DNA from 4 places in the Agrobacterium sp. CG160-95 genome. Region 3 is predicted to be linked to each of the others. Evidence: riboswitches for the same ligand, from Rfam matches in the RefSeq annotation. Region 3 holds a riboswitch; each other region holds the start of a gene.

Region 1 (4,267 bases), on a different contig from region 3:
CAGGATTTTGCGGACTGGGAACCGGCGCTGCTTGCCGCCGCCGCGCGCGGCTATCTCGGCGTCGAGATCGTTTACGCAACCCCGGACGGCCGGCCCGTGGTTTCAATGGGCGGGCTCAACGTTACGCCCGACACATCATATGACGCGCTTGATCCTGCTAACATCGATGCGCTCGCCATTCCCGGCGGCCTTAGCTGGGAAAAGGGAACGGCTGTCGATCTTGGCGGGCTGGTACAGCGGTTTCGCGAGAAGGGCCGACTGGTTGCCGGCATCTGCGCGGCTGCCAGCGCGCTTGCAGGCACGGGCGCCCTTGATGACGTCGCCCATACCGGCAATTCGCTCGCCTCTCACAAGGCCTCTCCGTCCTATCGCGGCGAAGCGCTCTATCGCGACCAGCCGAAGGCGGTCAGCGATGGCGGCATCGTAACCGCAGCCGGCAGTGCACCGGTCAGTTTCGCAGTGGAAATTCTGAAACACCTCGGCCTCTTTGGTCCGGAAGCCGAGGCGGAACTTGGAATTTTTGCGGCGAACACCGGTGAAGCTCACCTTGGTGTCGAGAGTTTTGCGGATCCTCCCACCCTCATTCCTGTGCTTGTCACAGGAATGAGGGTGGTGGAGAAGTTAAGCCGCGAGACCATCACAAATCACCCCTGATCAAGCACCCGGCAGACACGGGGCGCGACATCCCCGCACTCCCCCGCAATCGCACGGCGGATATCGCGGCTGTTGAGATGCAGACTGCGACCGGCCGGTAAAGCCGAGCGTTTTATCTTGGCAAGGGCTGCGGCCGTAAAGGCAGCCTCATTGTCATGAAAATAGGCGAGCGCCGCTTCCCGTTCCGGGCTGACGACGAGGACTGCCTTGAAGGCAAGGCGGTGCACGGCGCAGAAAGCGCCGTGACCGGGAACGGCAAAACGCAGCGCGTCGAGTTCCTCACTCCATTCGGCTGCGTCCTGCATGGTTTCAAGCCTGCTGGAAGCGCTTCAGGAAAAACGCGCTCAATGTTCCGAGCAAGGCCCAGAAGACAAAGCTGGTCACGGCGGCGGCAACGATGAACTGTCGTTCCAGCGGCAGCGGTGCCAGCGCATGTTCACCTTCCGGCGGCAGGGGCGCGCCCACCACATGTGGTGCAACGATCAACACCAGTGCGAGCACGATTGCCCAGGGTTCGCGGCGGAATGCGATCAGCGCAATGCCGCCTGCGGTCGCCGCAACCGTCGAAAGCCACCAGATTTGACGCGCCTCAAGCGCGGCCGCCGGGCTGCCCGGTAGTTCCGGCGGCAGGCCGATCATCGGCGCAAGCATGACGGCGGCAAAACCGGCCACACCCCACAAAAGGCCTTCGCGCCAGCCGGCATCGGTGCCGCGTAGCGAGATGAGGCCGGTGAGCACCAGTGCATAACCGATGGCGGTCAGCACGTTGGCGGCGACCGTATAGGCGGTGCGCTCGAGGCCGTCGGCCGGAGACCAGGCTTCCTCGTTATGTTCGTGCGCGGGAACGGCAGCGCCGGTCGTGGCCGGAGCATCGTGGCTGTGGGGCGCTTCGCCACCCGCATTTTCATAGGTTTCCGCCTTCAGGATCAGCGGCGTGGTGCCGAAAGCCTGCATGGCCGAAACGGCGAAGCCGCCAACGATGCCGACGAGGACGGCGGTAAAAACGATATTGCGAAAGAACGACATGCTTTTTCCCTCAATGGCAAGGGAAAGCATTGGCATGACGTGTGTCATGCGCAGCGTTGTGAACGGCTTCCACATGCGAAAAGCCGACAAAACCGACGACGAACAGACCAAGCACGATCGCCGTCAGCGATTGCGCCAAGCTCCCCGTTTTTGCTGAAACGGCGGCATTTACCGTATTCTGGTTGATGGACATGGTGACCCCTCTTACGGCGCGACCCCGCGCCTTTAGACGCGGCGGAACGGCAAACGCCGTACAGCCGCATGCGATACACTTCACCACGGGGATACGAGACTGACACAGGGCGGCACGTTCAAGCACCACCACCCTGAAATTCCGCTCTTCCGGACACCCCGCCGGCATGGACATTTCCGTGATGGCAGGTCTCCTGGCTTACGGGTCAAAACCTGAAACACCTTCCCGGCATTGCCCTCGCCCATATCCGGCGAGATGCTTACCAGTGGCATTTCGTTTCAGGCTCTCCGCTCACAGTTGCGGGGGCAGCCACGAATGAGGATGTCTCCCTATCGTGTTCCCTTTTCACCTTCCGGAACGCCCGGAAGGAACCATCACAGGATCGTTATCCGATGGGTGTGGGTGGGAGTCAATGGCAGGCCGGCGTGAGAATCGCGCGCCGTGGCTGGATGCCGGATCAAGTCCGGCATGACGGCAAAGGGCTACCGTGCCGGGATGGCCTTCAGATAGGCGGCGATCGCATTGCGGTCATCAGCCGTCAGATGCGCCATATTCTGCTGCACCTTGACCATGGAGCCGCCGACGCTGTCGAATTCCGGGGTGAAGCCGGTTTCCAGATAGTTGGCAATATCGGCCGCCTCCCAGCTTCCGACGCTCTGCGAGCCGGGGGTAATATCGGGAATGCGGCCCTCGCCTTCGGGATTTGGACCACCGGCCAGCCATTTGCCATCGAGAAAACCACCAAGCGCATTGCGCGGCGTGTGACATTCGCCGCAATGGCCCGGGCCTTCCACCAGATATTGGCCGCGCAGCAATTCGGCATTGGCATCGGCAAGCTCGACGCGGGGTGGCGCGGATGTATCGAAATAGAGGAATTTCCAGCCGCCCAATGCCATGCGCATGTTGAAGGGGAACGGCAGTTCGTGATCCGGCACGTCATTCTGGCTGGCGGGCAGAACCCGCAGATAACCGAAGAGGTCGTTGATGTCCTTCTGCGTCATGCGGGCATAGGAGGCGTAAGGGAAGGACGGGTAGAGATGTTCGCCGTTCTTGCCGACGCCGCGCGTCATCGCATCGCCGAATTCCGAAAGCGTCCAGCCGCCAATGCCATGCTGCGGATCGGAGGAAATATTGGGCACATGGAAGGTGCCGAAGGGGCTTTTCAACGCTTGCCCGCCCGAAAGCGTCAAAAGCGCATCGCCCTTGGCATCTGGTGCCGCATGGCAACTTGCGCAGCCGCCCGCCCAGAACAGCGTTTCGCCATTGGCAAGGTCCGGCTCGCCAAGGCTCACCCAGTGGCTGGGTGCCTGACGCACAGGCGCGGTGACCCAGGCGAAAATGCCGAAACCGGCAATGGCCGCCACCGCGATCCCGCCCGCGAGCTTCGTCCAAATGGAGGCCATGACCCCTCTCCCCATTATCACCTGATGAGATCAGGCATCATTCCCGCTGAAAAAAACGCCGCCGGGAAGCGGCGTTCTTAATAGGATCACTTCTTTAGACGGTAGGTCTGGTGGCACGCACCACAATCGGCACCGAGGGTCTGCATGGCGGCGGTGACGCCTGCCTGATCGGCGGGAAGGCTGGCGAGGACCTTGTCCGCATCGGCACCGAGCTTGGCGGCCTTGGACTTGAAGTCATCGAAATTTTCCCAGATCGCGGGTGCCGCAGCACTGCCGGTCTCGCTGCCCGGGGGAAACTGGTCGGGGAAAGCCTTGGCGTTGGTGCTGATGGTCGTCACGGCAGCCTTTACGGCTTCGGCGTCATAAGGCTTCTGGCCCTTGGAGATGGCAGCAAGCGCCCCCATGGAGCCGCCGATCTGCTTCATCATGCCTTCACGTTTTTCGACTTCGCCGGCAGCGTAGACCGCTCCGGCGCAAAGACAGCCGAAAAGCATGGCCGCCGCGATGGTTTTCAGTTTCATACATTCTCTCCTTGATTCCGGCAGATGCCGAACGCGCGATAACGGCGCGAGGATGCCCTTTCCGCATGGCGAAAAGAAGTCACATTGCAGTGAATTTCCCCAAGAAAACAGAAGTCTAGGAGAGTGCTTCCCAAAGCGTAACCAGGGCTGCGGCAATCAGCATGAAACCGGCGGCGCGGCCGATGAAAATCGTCGCGGCAGGCGAGGAAACGAGCCATGCCCGGCTTTTATCCGCCGTCAGCGCCAGAGCGCCATAGACCGTGAACTGCGTGATGGCCACCATCGCGCCCATTACCAGACCCTGCATCCAGATTGGACCATAGTCGGGTTTGAGGAATTGCGGATAGATCGCCATCATGAAGAGATAGGCTTTCGGATTGGAAAGGCAGGTGAGCACGGCCCGCCAGAACGCCTTTCTGACAGAGGCGCTCGCCTGCGCTTCATCGCCATTGACGGTAATGGCGCTGCGC
Region 2 (4,267 bases), on a different contig from region 3:
TGCTGCCTGACCGCCGAAAGCGAAAGCATCAAGCGCGCGTGCGTACCAGAGGCACACCCCTAGACCCGCAATACTGACCGGCAAAGCCAGCCAGACATCCGGCCAGCGCACGCCCGAAAGATTGCCCAGCAGCCAGAACATGATGCCGCGCGCCTGTTCGGCATTGGCGGATTTGGTGACGATGAACGACGTCATGGCGTTGAACAGTTGCGAACCGGCGACCCCCGCCAAGATGATGGCGCTGTTGCCGTGCCCTGCCCGCACCGCCAGAAGGCTGACAAGCGAAAAAGCCACAAAAGCCCCGATCAGGGCGCCGGCCGGCATCGTCAGGAACCCCGCCCCGAAGCCCAGAAGCGCCACGGCCACGGCCCCGGTTGAGGCGCCTGCGGAAATACCGAGGATATAGGGATCGGCGAGCGGGTTGCGCAGAAGTGATTGAAGCACCGCACCGGCCAGCGCCAGCGAGGCGCCACAGCACGCGGCAACAACGGCGCGGCTGAGGCGGTAACTCCAGACGATGCCCTCATCCAGCGGCTCCAGCGGATAACCCGCATGGAAGACACGATTGGCAATGGTCTTTGCCACCACGTCGAACGGAATGGCAGTCTCGCCGATGGCCGCACCGGCCATCAGTGCGACGAGCAGCAGGGCGAGTGCGGCAAAAGCCAGACCCGCCCTGCCGAGATTGACGGAAAGACCGTTCACTTGGCGAGACCGGCTGTGGAAATCGCCTCGGCCAGCGTTTCAATGCCTTCGATCGTGCGGATGGTCGGGTTCATCGCCTGCGCGTCCATTTCGAAGACATGGGCCGCCTTGACGGCGGGCATGATGCTGGCAACCGGATCGGTAGCGAGGAACTTGAGCTTGACGGCGACATCATCGGCGGGGAAACGCCGGCGGTCCATCTTGCCGGCAACGATCACGGACGGATTGGCCTTGGCGATGGTTTCCCAGCCAACAGTCGGCCATTCCTCATCGCTTTCGATAACGTTCTTCAGTCCGAGCGCGGACATGATGTAACCCGGCGCACCATTGCGGCCCGCCACGTAAGGATCGATATCCAACTCGGCGCTGGAGAACCAGAAGACTGCTGAAATCTTGCCATTCGCCGAAGCGATCTTGGCGCGGGCGGCTTCCTCACGCTTTTTCAGGTCGGCAACGACTTCCTCGCCGCGATCTTGCACGTTGAAAATTTTCGCAAGGTCGCGGACCTCCTGGTAGATCAGGTCCATGGTGAAAACGGACTTGCGCACGCCGTCGCCGCCGCCGGAATTGTCCTTGCCCATGCAATCGGCAGGGGAGGTATAAACGGGAATACCGAGTTCGGCGAATTGCTCCGGTGTTCCGACAACGCCTTCGGGACCGATCTGCCACTGGAACTGCGTCGTCACGAGGTCCGGCCTCTTGCCAACCACCGCCTCGAAGCTCGGATCATTGTCGGCAAGCCGCTCCACCTTGGCATTGGCGTCTTCGTAACCCTTCAGAACCGGGCCGATCCACAGCGCCGTGCCTACCACCTTGTCGGCCACGCCGAGCAGATAGAGAACCTCGGTCGTGCTCTGGCCGACCGATACTGTGCGGGCGGGCGCCTGCTTGAAGGTGATTTCGTGGCCGCAGCTATTGATCGTCAGCGGATAGGTGGTTTCGGCAGCCTGAGCGGCACCGGCGGGCAAGGCCGCTAATGCGACAGCCAGAAGACCGGCGGAAACCGGCAGGCGTTTGAAATGAAACATATGTTCTCCAGTCTAAATAAAGTGGCGTGATCCGCAGGCCGCGCGTCAAAACGCGTAGTGACAGAGCGACAACAAGTGTGGAGATGGAGAACGGGACTCTAAATACGTTTCCGCGGACGGAAAGGTCATAATCAGCTCCTCTTCCGGGCATCCCCGCCCGTAACGATGGTCAATATTATGACGGCAGGTCTCCTGGCTCACGAATATGCGCCGTTCATCTGCCTTCCCGCACCTTGAAGGGTGCAGTGGCATGACGCGTTTCAGGCGTCACGAGGATGAGCGGCAATCCGCTTACAGTTGCGGGGGCAGCCACGGCATTGGGCGATAGAAATCACCCGCACCATGTTCCCTATTAATCCCTTTGCCCTTCGGCTTCAGGAACCGTCGCTTTCTGACATAAGGGGCAAGCGCCGGGGCGTCAATTGCGATAGTGCTGCAGCTCAGCACAAAGACGGACCCGCCAACGCGAAAATTTTTGTAGCGCCGGAAGGCGCCGGTTGCGGCGCGTCTTTGGACATCGTGGTAAGGGTTTCAATCACCACCAGCCCGGATTGCGCAATAAAATCAATAAAGAGATTGTTGTCGCTGATGGTGTCGAGACGCACCAGCTCATCGTCCAGATCGGTAAAATGCCGCCTCACAAGCGCAATCGCATCCATGTCCGCACCCGCAACGACCGGACCGATAATGTGGCCCCGCCCCGCCGCACGGCGCAGCGCAAAAGCGGTAAGACGGTCCGCCTCAAACACACCGTAACCCGCATTCTGCGTCAAAAGTCGCTGTAAAACGTTCCGGCGCGAAACGCCAAAAGCCGCCCGGTCTAGTTCCACCACATCAGTCAGATGATCTGCGGATAACGGCTCTATTCGTTGTTTTCTGCCGGGCGGCGGTATCTCGAAAAGGCAATTCGCCCTTCCCCGGAACAGATATACTTTTTCCGTATCACCGGCAAAACCCAACCTTGAAAACAACCGCCGCGACGCTCCCGTCGCGTTCAACCGCAGGGAGACAGTGGGGAATTTCGCGACAAGTTTCTGCACAAGCCATGGTGCTACGCCCTGCCCCTGCAAACGGGGGGAAACAATGACCATGCCAAGCGTCGCAAACCCCTGATCATAGGGAAAGAGCATCGCGGTTGCGACAACACGGTCGATCTCATCGAGCGCAGCGAGACCCACGCCGCATTGCCGCAGAAAACACCATTCATTCGCGTGATATCGCCATCCGACGGCCATGGAGAGTGCATGCAGATGATCGGCATCCACGTCCGCGATATCCACGGTCCGCAGCTCGAAACTATCGACTTTGAGCAGGTCCATAACCAACGGCCCTCATCCCCTACGGCTCACAACCTTCATCCGGTCCCGGCCTAGCCCACGACATCCGACGGTAGCCGGTTACGCCAGCACGAATTTTCTGAAAGCACTGGAAGGTCACAACAATCTACCGAAATCATTCGCATTTCAGCAGATAAACGTGGCAGGCCATTCTAAGCTTTCGGGATGACAATCCGGTCAGCGGAGACGACCATTGAACGCAATCGAAATCCTTGAGCGTCTCGTCGGTTTCCCGTCGGTCGTTGGAACCGCCAATGGCGATATTGCCGGCTGGATCGCCGATTATCTTGAAAGCCACGGCGCGAAAGTATCGCTGCTTGCGGGACCGGAGGGCGACCGCGCCAATCTCTTCGCCACCTTCGGCCCGGCCGATCGCGCCGGCTATGTTTTGTCCGGCCATATGGATGTCGTACCCGCCAGCGAGCCGGAATGGTCTTCCGATCCCTTTACACTGCGGGCGGAAAATGATCGTCTCTACGGGCGCGGAACCACCGACATGAAGGGTTTTCTGGCCACGGTTCTCGCCGCGGCGCCTGCATTTTCGCGCATGGCGCTGAAACGTCCCGTGCATATCGCCTTTTCCTATGACGAAGAGGCGGGTTGCCGTGGCGTTCCGCATCTTCTCGCCAGATTGCCTGAACTGTGCGCCGCACCGGCGGGCGCAATTATCGGCGAACCGAGCAATATGCGGGCGGTTCGTGCACACAAGGGCAAAGCAGCAGCTCGCATTACCATCCGTGGCCGTTCCGGCCATTCGTCCCGCCCTGATCAGGGGGTGAATGCCATTCACCTGATGACCGGCATCATGGCAAAGGCCGTGGAGACGGCACATGAGCTGACGAAAGGCCCCTTTGAAGCGACTTTCGAGCCGCCCTATTCCTCGCTGCAGATCGGCACGATGAAGGGCGGCCAGGCGATCAACATCATCCCCGATTTCTCGGCCATCGAGCTGGAAGCGCGGGCGATTTCCGGCATATCGCCGCTTGAACTGCTCGGGCCGATTCGCGCAAGCGTCGAGGTTCTTGCAGCAAAGGGTGTCGATATCGAGTGGACGCCTATGAGCGATTATCCGGCGCTTTCGCTTGCAGCCAATGCTCCCCTTGTTCTGTTTCTGGAGGAATTGACCGGCACCCCCTGTCTCGCCGCCGTCAGCTACGGCACGGAGGCGGGGCTGTTCCAGGCGGCGGGCATCGACGC
Region 3 (4,267 bases):
GCAGCTGCGCGAACCGCCGCGTGTCATCGGCAACACCGCCGAGGTACGGCGTTACGCCAATGCGCTCACCCGCCAGAACATCGAGATCCGCAGGATCAGGAACGATCTGCGCCGTTACGGCTGTTCATCCGCAAGCGTCACCGTTTATGGCAGCCCGAATGCCGAACTCTGCGCGGAGATCAGCGACGCGATGGCGGATGCGCAGAGCGAACGCGATGCCATCATCCGTGACCGCGACTATGCCATGGCGGCCCAGGGCAGCGATGATGGCGACATCAGACGCCAGCGCATTCTCGCCGCACTCGACGCCAATGGCTGCAGCGCCATTCCGGAAACGGAAGCGCGCCAGCCGACGGCACCCGATGTGACACGTTACCCCGACGCCTTCGGCGAACAGGGCAACCCGCCGGGACAGGCAGGGCTTTCGACCTACCCCAATGCCGCTGCGGAGGGCGGGCTCAGGACGCTGTGCGTGCGCACCTGCGACGGCTCGTTTTTCCCCATCGCTTCCAATGCCTCGCCGCTCGATTTCCGTGCGCAGGCCGAACAATGCCAGAAAATGTGTCCGGGTACGCAGACGGAGCTTTATTTCCACTCCATGACGGAGCAGGAAACGGCTGACATGGTCTCGGCTGAAACAGGAAAGCCCTATAAGGACCTGCCGACCGCCTTTGCTTATCGAAATGCCTCAACGAAAGCCCCAGGCTGCGCCTGCAACATGGCCGCCTATCACGAGGAGATGAAGCAGCAGGAGGCTGCGCGGCCGGAAGCTGAGAAACCCTATTCCAGCATCACGACCATTCCACCACCGCAAGGTGACACCCCCAAAAAACCCACCGAACTGCAGCAGGCCGCAAAGCCGCCGGAACAACCGGTTCCGGAACGCGACTATGACCCGAACAACAGCAGGGTCCGCGTCATCGGCCCTAAATTCCTGCCCGACCAGACAGGCCGGATCGACCTGAAGAACCCGGCGCTGAAGGGCATTCAGCCGCAGCAATAGCTCCCATCAAGCACGCGGTATGGAGTTGGCAACGCTCTATCTCACTCACAAGGCGGTCGCGTGTTCTCTTTACCGCCCGCCCCAGCGATTGCGAAACACCAGCTCCTCCAGCGGCACGCGCTGGCGCCAACCCTTCACCGCCAGTTCCGGCTCGGTATAAAGTGTATCGACGCGGCCGAGGCATAGCCAGGCGACGATCTCGATGTGGTCCGGGATTTCCAGAATGGTCCGAATGTCGCTATCGTGGAAAATGCTGACCCAGCCGACGCCGATGCCTTCGGCGCGCGCTGCAAGCCAGAGGTTCTGGATGGCGCAGACGGTGGAATAGACATCGGTGCGCGGATTGTGGGTACGGCCCAGCACCACCTTGCCGCCACGCGTCGGATCGCAGGTGACGCAGATGCTGAGCGGCGCCTTGCGGATGCCCTCAAGCTTGAGGCTGCGGTAAAGCGCCTGCTGCTCCCCCTCGAACATCGCCGTCGCCTCGCCATTGGCGCGGCTGAAGGCAACCCAGGCTGCCTGCCTGACCGCACCGTCAGTGACGAGCGTGAAATTCCACGGCTGCATGAAACCGACCGAGGGCGCGGAATGCGCCGCCTTCAGCAAGCGCTCGACCACATCTTCCGGCAATGGATCCGGAAGGAACTGGTCGCGCACATCACGGCGGGTTTCGATGGCACGGTAGATCGCCTCTCGCTCCCCCTCGGAAAACGGGTAGGCGGGCGAAAGCGCGTGATCGAATGCATCGGCGTCGAGCGAACTGGTCGCGAGTGGATCGGTCGGCATCGTCTATCCCCAACAATGCTGGCGCGCCGCCACGAAAACCGGCTCCGGTTTTCGCCTGCACGACGCGCTGCTGCAACAACCTGCCGCCGTCCACGCGGTCTGGTCTATCCTGTCAGGCCGGTCTTCTGACTCGGCTTCATCCGCCCACTTTCGCCTTCCCGAATGGATTCAGTGGCATCAAGAAAAAGGGCATCCGCCTCACAGCGCTGGGCACGTTCCGGTCTTGCACCGGATTCCCGATTCTCCCGCCCTAAAGGGCAGGCACCTGACGAAGAAGCTTATGAGCAACAAAGATTGCAAATACAAGTATCTTGCGCAGCGATGCGGCAATGTGACCGTGGCCACCTCACCGGCGTATTGCGGCCTTCAGCCGCCGCGCAGAAGCGCGCCGGCTGAAGCACTCCCTACCGCATCACCCAACGGGAAAATACCGCACATAAGCGAACTCATCCCCGTCCGGTGACCAGTTGGGCGAATTCATCGTTCCCTGCCCGCCGAAAAGGTCAAACAGCGTTTCGGCATTACCGCCATCCATATCCATCAGCCGCACGCGCACGTTAAGGTCGCGCGGATGGTCGAAGACATCGGCGTCGTAGGAGACGAAGACGACCTTGTCACCGCTGGGGGACGGATGCGGGAACCAGTCGCCGTAGGCGCTGTCGGTGATACGCTCGACGGCCGAGCCATCCACCCGCACGCGCCAGATCTGCATCTGGCCGGTGCGGCTGGAGTTGAAATAGATCCATTCTCCATCCGGCGAATAATCCGGCCCGTCATTGCGGCCCTCACCATGGGTAAGGCGTGTCTCAACGCCGCTGTCTATGTCCATGGAATAAATATCGAAAACCTGATCGCGAATGCCGCAATAGGCGAAACCTTTCCCGTCCGGCGACCAGCCGTGCCAGTAGGACGGAAGGTTCTTAGTCATCAGCCGCGGCGTTCCGCCCGTCGAAGGCAGCAGATAGATGGCACTCTTGCCGAACTCCACCTTGTCGGAAATGGCATAAAGCGAACCGTCAGGCGAAATGCCGTGGTCATTGTTGCAGATTGTCGCAAAGCCAGTATCGACCTTTTCAGGCGAAGGGTCGCCGGCAAGTGACAGGCGATAAAGCAGACCGTCGCAGTTCAGAAGCAGGTATTTCCCGTCCGGCGACCAGTTCGGAGCCTCGAACAGCTCCGGCGTCTGCCAGACCACCCGCATCTGCCGAGTGCGGATGTTGAAGATTTCGATGGAACTGCGCATGCTGCCTCCCGGGCCTGTCGATCGTCTGGCGTGGAGCGTTGAATGGCACAACCATTCCGTTTGCATCCGCCACCGCCGTAATTATGATCCTATTGCCGCAGGCACCGCCCTGCAAATTCAAATAGGAAAAAACAGCAGCGTTCCGGCACCGCCCGCACCCCTGCCCGTTTCTCCCAGATCCGAGGTTCCGCGATGAACACCATCGCCGATCACGGCATCCGCTTCGGTCGGATCGCCGCAATGCTTCCTGTCAAGAATATCGAGAAGGCCCATGACTTTTATGTCCGTGTGCTGGGCTTCGAAAAGACCTTCGAAAACGGCAACCCTGTCGGTTTCATGATCCTGAAACAAGGTAACGCCGAGTTGCACCTGACATTGCAGTCAACGCACAAACCGGCCCCCTTCAATGTGGCGCATATGCTGGTCAGCGACGCCGACGCGCTGCATGCGCTTTGCAAAAGCCACGGGCTTCGCATCATCAAAAGTCTGCAGGACAAGGATTATGGCCTGCGGGCCTTCGTTTTCGAAGACCCGGATGGTAACCGCATCGATGTGGGGCAGGTTATTTAACGAGATAGGGAGACGGCGCGGCGTGTCCGCGCCGTTGGAGGAAAAGGATGCTTCTTCGCCATCGATATATGGCGAAGCCGCAGCATCCGCACTCCGTCACCCCGAACTAGATTCGGGGTCCAGCAAGCTCCCTCCATGCCCTCCTTCGACTACCTGTCCCTGAACCGGTTGGTAATCGGATAACGGCGATCGCGGCCGAAGTTCTTCTTGGTGATCTTCACCCCGGGCGCGGATTGGCGGCGTTTGTATTCGGCGAGATAGAGCAGATGCTCGATCCGGTGCACCGTCGCGATATCATGGCCACGCGCGAGGATTTCCTCGACCGACATTTCCTTTTCCACCAGGCACTCCAGAATATCGTCCAGCACCGGATAGGGCGGCAGCGAATCCTGGTCTGTTTGGTTGGGTCGCAATTCGGCGGATGGCGCCTTGGAGATGATATTGGCGGGGATCACTTCGCCGGACGGCCCGAGCGCGCCGGGCGGCACATGGGAATTGCGCCAGCTGGAGATGGCGTAGACCTGCATCTTGTAGAGGTCCTTGATGGGATTGAAACCGCCATTCATGTCGCCATAAAGCGTCGCATACCCCACCGACATTTCCGACTTGTTGCCTGTTGTCACCACCATCGAGCCGAACTTGTTGGAAACAGCCATGAGAATGGT
Region 4 (4,267 bases), on a different contig from region 3:
GCCAACGAAACGATCCGCTCACAGGATATCGTCCAACAGGCGCCCATTCTCCAGTTTTTCGGCAACAATGTCCGCATCGGCAGCGCCGTCTTCACCTATGGCGTCATTGCGATGGTTCTGCTGGTTGCCCTGCTCTGGTATGTGCTGAACCGCACCGCCTGGGGTCGACATCTCTATGCAGTGGGTGATGATCCCGACGCAGCCGAACTGGCCGGCGTTAACGTCAAGCGCATGCTGACGACCGTCTACACACTTTCCGGGCTTATCTGCGCCTTCGCGGGCTGGGCTCTCATCGGCCGCATCGGCTCGGTATCGCCGACCGCCGGTCAGTTCGCCAACATCGAATCCATCACCGCAGTGGTCATCGGCGGCATATCGCTGTTTGGCGGACGCGGCTCGATCATGGGCATGATCTTCGGCGCGCTGATCGTCGGTGTCTTCTCTCTCGGCCTGCGACTTATCGGAACAGACCCACAATGGACCTATCTGTTGATCGGCGTCCTTATCATCTTGGCTGTCGCAATCGACCAGTGGATCAGAAAGGTAGCAGGCTGATGGCAAAAGAACCTATCCTCACAGCACGCAATCTCGTTAAACGCTACGGTCGTGTGACTGCGCTCGACAATGCCGATTTTGACCTTTATCCGGGCGAAATCCTCGCTGTCATCGGTGATAACGGTGCTGGAAAATCCTCTCTCATCAAGGCGATTTCCGGTGCGGTGACACCCGATGAAGGGGAGATCAGGCTGGAAGGCAAGCCGGTACAGTTCCGCTCGCCGATCGAGGCGCGCAAGGCTGGTATCGAAACCGTTTATCAGAACCTTGCGCTGTCTCCCGCATTGTCCATAGCCGACAATATGTTTCTCGGCCGTGAAATCCGCAAACCCGGTATTCAGGGAAGCCTGTTCAGGGCACTGGACCGTCCGGCGATGGAAAAGTTTGCCCGTGAGAAACTCTCTGAACTCGGCCTGATGACGATCCAGAACATCAATCAGGCGGTGGAAACCCTCTCCGGCGGCCAGCGCCAGGGTGTTGCGGTGGCGCGTGCAGCCGCCTTCGGCTCCAAGGTCGTCATCCTTGACGAACCGACGGCGGCGCTCGGCGTCAAGGAAAGCCGCCGCGTTCTCGAGCTTATTCTGGATGTGCGCGCGCGAGGGCTACCGATCGTTCTCATCTCGCACAACATGCCGCATGTTTTCGAGGTTGCTGACCGGATTCATATTCATCGGCTGGGCAAGCGTTTGTGCGTCATCAATCCGAAGGACTATACCATGTCCGACGCCGTCGCCTTCATGACGGGCGCCAAGGAAGCGCCAAAGGAAACGCTGGCCGCATGACGCTGAAGCTTGAAACGATCGTCGAAGACGTTCTTCGGCGGGCAGAGGGTAAATCTCGTTTTATCATTGCCATTGCCGGTCCCCCTGGGGCCGGCAAATCCACGCTGGCGGATGCCCTGTGCGGTGCCCTCTTGGCGCGCGGCGAGGCTGCGGCTGTCCTGCCCATGGACGGCTTCCATATGGATAACGGTATTCTCGAAGAACGGGGGCTCTTGCCGCGAAAAGGCGCACCGGAGACCTTCGACGTGCGCGGCTTTCTTGATATCGTCTCCGCAGTTCGTCAGGGCGGGCAGGAAGTTCTTGTCCCGGTTTTTGACCGCTCCCGCGAAATTGCCATTGCCTCCGCTCGCGCCATCGCGCCAGAAACACGCTTCATCCTTGCCGAAGGCAACTATCTGCTGTTGAACGAGGCGCCGTGGACGAAGCTTTCCGGCAGCTTCGATCTTGCCGTCTTCGTAGGCCCATCCGTTGCGGTGCTCGAGGAACGCCTGCGGGATAGATGGCAGGGCTATGGTCTCGATGCGACCGAGATTCACGCCAAACTGTTCGAAAATGATCTTCCCAACGGAAAGCGGGTGATTGAGAACTCCCGCCCCGCCGATATTCGCATCGATATCTGGGAATAACCCGCTGCTTCCGTCCGTAGGCGGCATGGAGCATTCACCGTTAAGCCTTTGTTGACCATGTGTTGAATCTTTTTGATCCACAGGGTGGGGCTTTAGCATGTCTAATTATTGACGAAAAAAATTCATCATATACTATATGTGGTGTTCAAGGTTCTTTCGATTCGCAAGCGTCGGGAGCTAAGACGGGAATTCGGTGCGTAACACCATTATGGTGAAGCAATGCCGAAACTGCCCCCGCAACTGTAAGCGGTTAGCATCGTTCCGATTTGAGCCACTGGCGCTAAAAGCTCCGGGAAGGTGGGAATGGATGTTTTGACCCGTAAGTCAGGAGACCTGCCTTGAGCGAAAACGTCCACGGGCGGGGTGTCCGGAAGGAAGGTGTATGACGCAAATGAATTGCGTGCGCCCTTTTCTGCCCCCTCCAGAACAAGCTTCGGGGTGAAGTCATGCCAGTGCATTTTTATAAGTTTCTACGCTCGTCGGCGTAGACAGAGATCTTACGCGGCCTCACCCGCGCGCCTTGCCAGAATGACAGAACCATCGCCACCCGCTTGTGATTGCAGGCGGGCAATGTTGAGCCGTGCGTAAAAGCGGCTTCGAAAGAGGAAACAATGACCGTCACCGTTTACAGCAAACCCGCCTGCGTCCAGTGCACTGCCACCTATCGTGCGCTTGACCGCATCGGTGTCAGCTACGAGATCGTCGATATCTCCGAAGATGCGGATGCCCTCGATCGCGTTCGCGGCCTTGGTTACATGCAGGTTCCCGTGGTCGTTGCCGGCGAACGCCATTGGGCGGGTTTCCGTCCGGACATGATTGGCTCGATCAGCTGAGGAGGCGATGCGATGGGGCTGATCGTCTATTATTCCAGCCGGTCTGAGAACACTCATCGCTTCCTTCAAAAACTGGGGCGACGATTGCTTCGCCTGCCGCTCGGCGCCGAGGAAGACGTTCCTCACGTGTCGGAGCCCTATGTTCTCGTCACCCCCACCTATGGGGGCGGCGGCATGAAAGGAGCGGTACCGAAACCGGTTATCCGGTTTTTGAACGAGCCCTCAAACCGAAATCTCATTCGCGGCGTCATAGCGGCGGGAAATACGAATTTTGGCGCAGCTTTCGCATCCGCCGGAGATATCGTGTCGCGTAAATGCGCGGTGCCGTTTCTCTACCGCTTCGAGCTTCTCGGCACAGAGGAAGATGTCGCCAACGTCAATCATGGATTGGAACGATTTTGGACACGCTGACCTCAAGCGCGGTGCGCAACACGGATGCCAAACAACAAGTAACTGCCGCGCAGAAACACCTGGACGCGGGACTGGACTATCACGCGCTGAACGCGATGCTGAACCTCTACGATGAAAACGGGAAGATCCAGCTCGACAAGGACCGCCTTGCGGCACGGCAATATTTCCTTCAGCACGTCAATCAAAACACGGTGTTTTTCCATAATCTCAGGGAAAAGCTCGATTATCTCGTGACCGAGGGATATTACGAACAGGAGGTGCTGGACCAGTATTCCTTCAATTTCGTCCGTGACCTCTACGACGAGGCCTATGCCAGAAAGTTCCGTTTTCCGACATTTCTCGGCGCCTTCAAATATTATACGTCCTATACGCTGAAGACTTTCGACGGAAAGCGTTACCTGGAGCGTTATGAGGACCGCGTCTGCATGGTGGCGCTGGCTCTGGCGCGTGGCGACGAGCAACTTGCCCGCGATCTGATGGATGAAATCATTTCCGGCCGCTTCCAGCCGGCAACCCCGACCTTTCTCAACGCCGGCAAGAAAAGCCGCGGTGAGCTGGTTTCGTGTTTTCTGCTGCGTGTGGAAGACAATATGGAAAGCATCGGCCGGTCCATCAATTCAGCATTGCAGCTTTCCAAGCGTGGCGGTGGCGTAGCATTGTCCCTGACCAATATTCGCGAAGCCGGCGCGCCGATCAAACAGATCGAAAACCAGTCCTCCGGCGTGATTCCTGTCATGAAGCTGCTGGAAGATTCGTTCTCCTACGCCAACCAGCTTGGCGCGCGCCAGGGCGCTGGCGCGGTCTATCTGCATGCCCATCACCCCGACATCATGCGTTTCCTCGATACGAAACGTGAAAACGCCGACGAAAAAATCCGCATTAAAACCCTTTCGCTCGGCGTGGTGATCCCCGATATCACCTTCGAACTCGCGAGAAACAACGAGGATATGTACCTGTTCTCGCCGTATGATGTTGAGCGGGTCTATGGCGTGCCGTTTACCGAGATTTCCGTCAGCGAAAAATATCAGGAAATGGTCGCCGACAGCCGCATCCGCAAGAA

What was found. Region 3 has a riboswitch for cobalamin ahead of bluB (5,6-dimethylbenzimidazole synthase). Riboswitches for the same ligand answer to the same signal wherever they lie in the genome.
Region 1: linked by a shared signal. The riboswitch ahead of ACQZ63_RS02895 (CbtB domain-containing protein) and the one ahead of bluB (5,6-dimethylbenzimidazole synthase) in region 3 are both predicted to bind cobalamin.
Region 2: linked by a shared signal. The riboswitch ahead of ACQZ63_RS08960 (ABC transporter substrate-binding protein) and the one ahead of bluB (5,6-dimethylbenzimidazole synthase) in region 3 are both predicted to bind cobalamin.
Region 4: linked by a shared signal. The riboswitch ahead of nrdH (glutaredoxin-like protein NrdH) and the one ahead of bluB (5,6-dimethylbenzimidazole synthase) in region 3 are both predicted to bind cobalamin.

What each region holds. Positions count from the first base shown of each region.
Region 1 is NZ_JBNWDU010000001.1:569,298-573,564, forward strand. Features, by position in the region: partial or broken gene ACQZ63_RS02880 (type 1 glutamine amidotransferase family protein) at 1-528, shown strand, start outside; gene ACQZ63_RS02885 (hypothetical protein) at 645-959, opposite strand; gene ACQZ63_RS02890 (CbtA family protein) at 964-1,680, opposite strand; gene ACQZ63_RS02895 (CbtB domain-containing protein) at 1,691-1,873, opposite strand; cobalamin riboswitch at 2,040-2,264, opposite strand; gene ACQZ63_RS02900 (c-type cytochrome) at 2,356-3,276, opposite strand; gene ACQZ63_RS02905 (c-type cytochrome) at 3,363-3,797, opposite strand; gene ACQZ63_RS02910 (LysE family translocator) at 3,913-4,267, opposite strand, start outside.
Region 2 is NZ_JBNWDU010000002.1:490,733-494,999, reverse strand. Features, by position in the region: gene ACQZ63_RS08965 (FecCD family ABC transporter permease) at 1-705, opposite strand, end outside; gene ACQZ63_RS08960 (ABC transporter substrate-binding protein) at 702-1,733, opposite strand; cobalamin riboswitch at 1,899-2,134, opposite strand; gene ACQZ63_RS08955 (GNAT family N-acetyltransferase) at 2,174-3,052, opposite strand; gene argE (acetylornithine deacetylase) at 3,264-4,267, shown strand, end outside.
Region 3 is NZ_JBNWDU010000005.1:262,039-266,305, reverse strand. Features, by position in the region: gene ACQZ63_RS18590 (DUF2865 domain-containing protein) at 1-1,003, shown strand, start outside; gene bluB (5,6-dimethylbenzimidazole synthase) at 1,073-1,789, opposite strand; cobalamin riboswitch at 1,888-2,073, opposite strand; gene ACQZ63_RS18580 (TolB family protein) at 2,202-3,032, opposite strand; gene ACQZ63_RS18575 (VOC family protein) at 3,225-3,602, shown strand; gene ACQZ63_RS18570 (NAD+ synthase) at 3,752-4,267, opposite strand, start outside.
Region 4 is NZ_JBNWDU010000001.1:1,342,013-1,346,279, reverse strand. Features, by position in the region: gene ACQZ63_RS06685 (ABC transporter permease) at 1-555, shown strand, start outside; gene ACQZ63_RS06680 (ATP-binding cassette domain-containing protein) at 555-1,337, shown strand; gene ACQZ63_RS06675 (nucleoside triphosphate hydrolase) at 1,334-1,963, shown strand; cobalamin riboswitch at 2,095-2,318, shown strand; gene nrdH (glutaredoxin-like protein NrdH) at 2,575-2,796, shown strand; gene nrdI (class Ib ribonucleoside-diphosphate reductase assembly flavoprotein NrdI) at 2,809-3,207, shown strand; gene nrdE (class 1b ribonucleoside-diphosphate reductase subunit alpha) at 3,195-4,267, shown strand, end outside.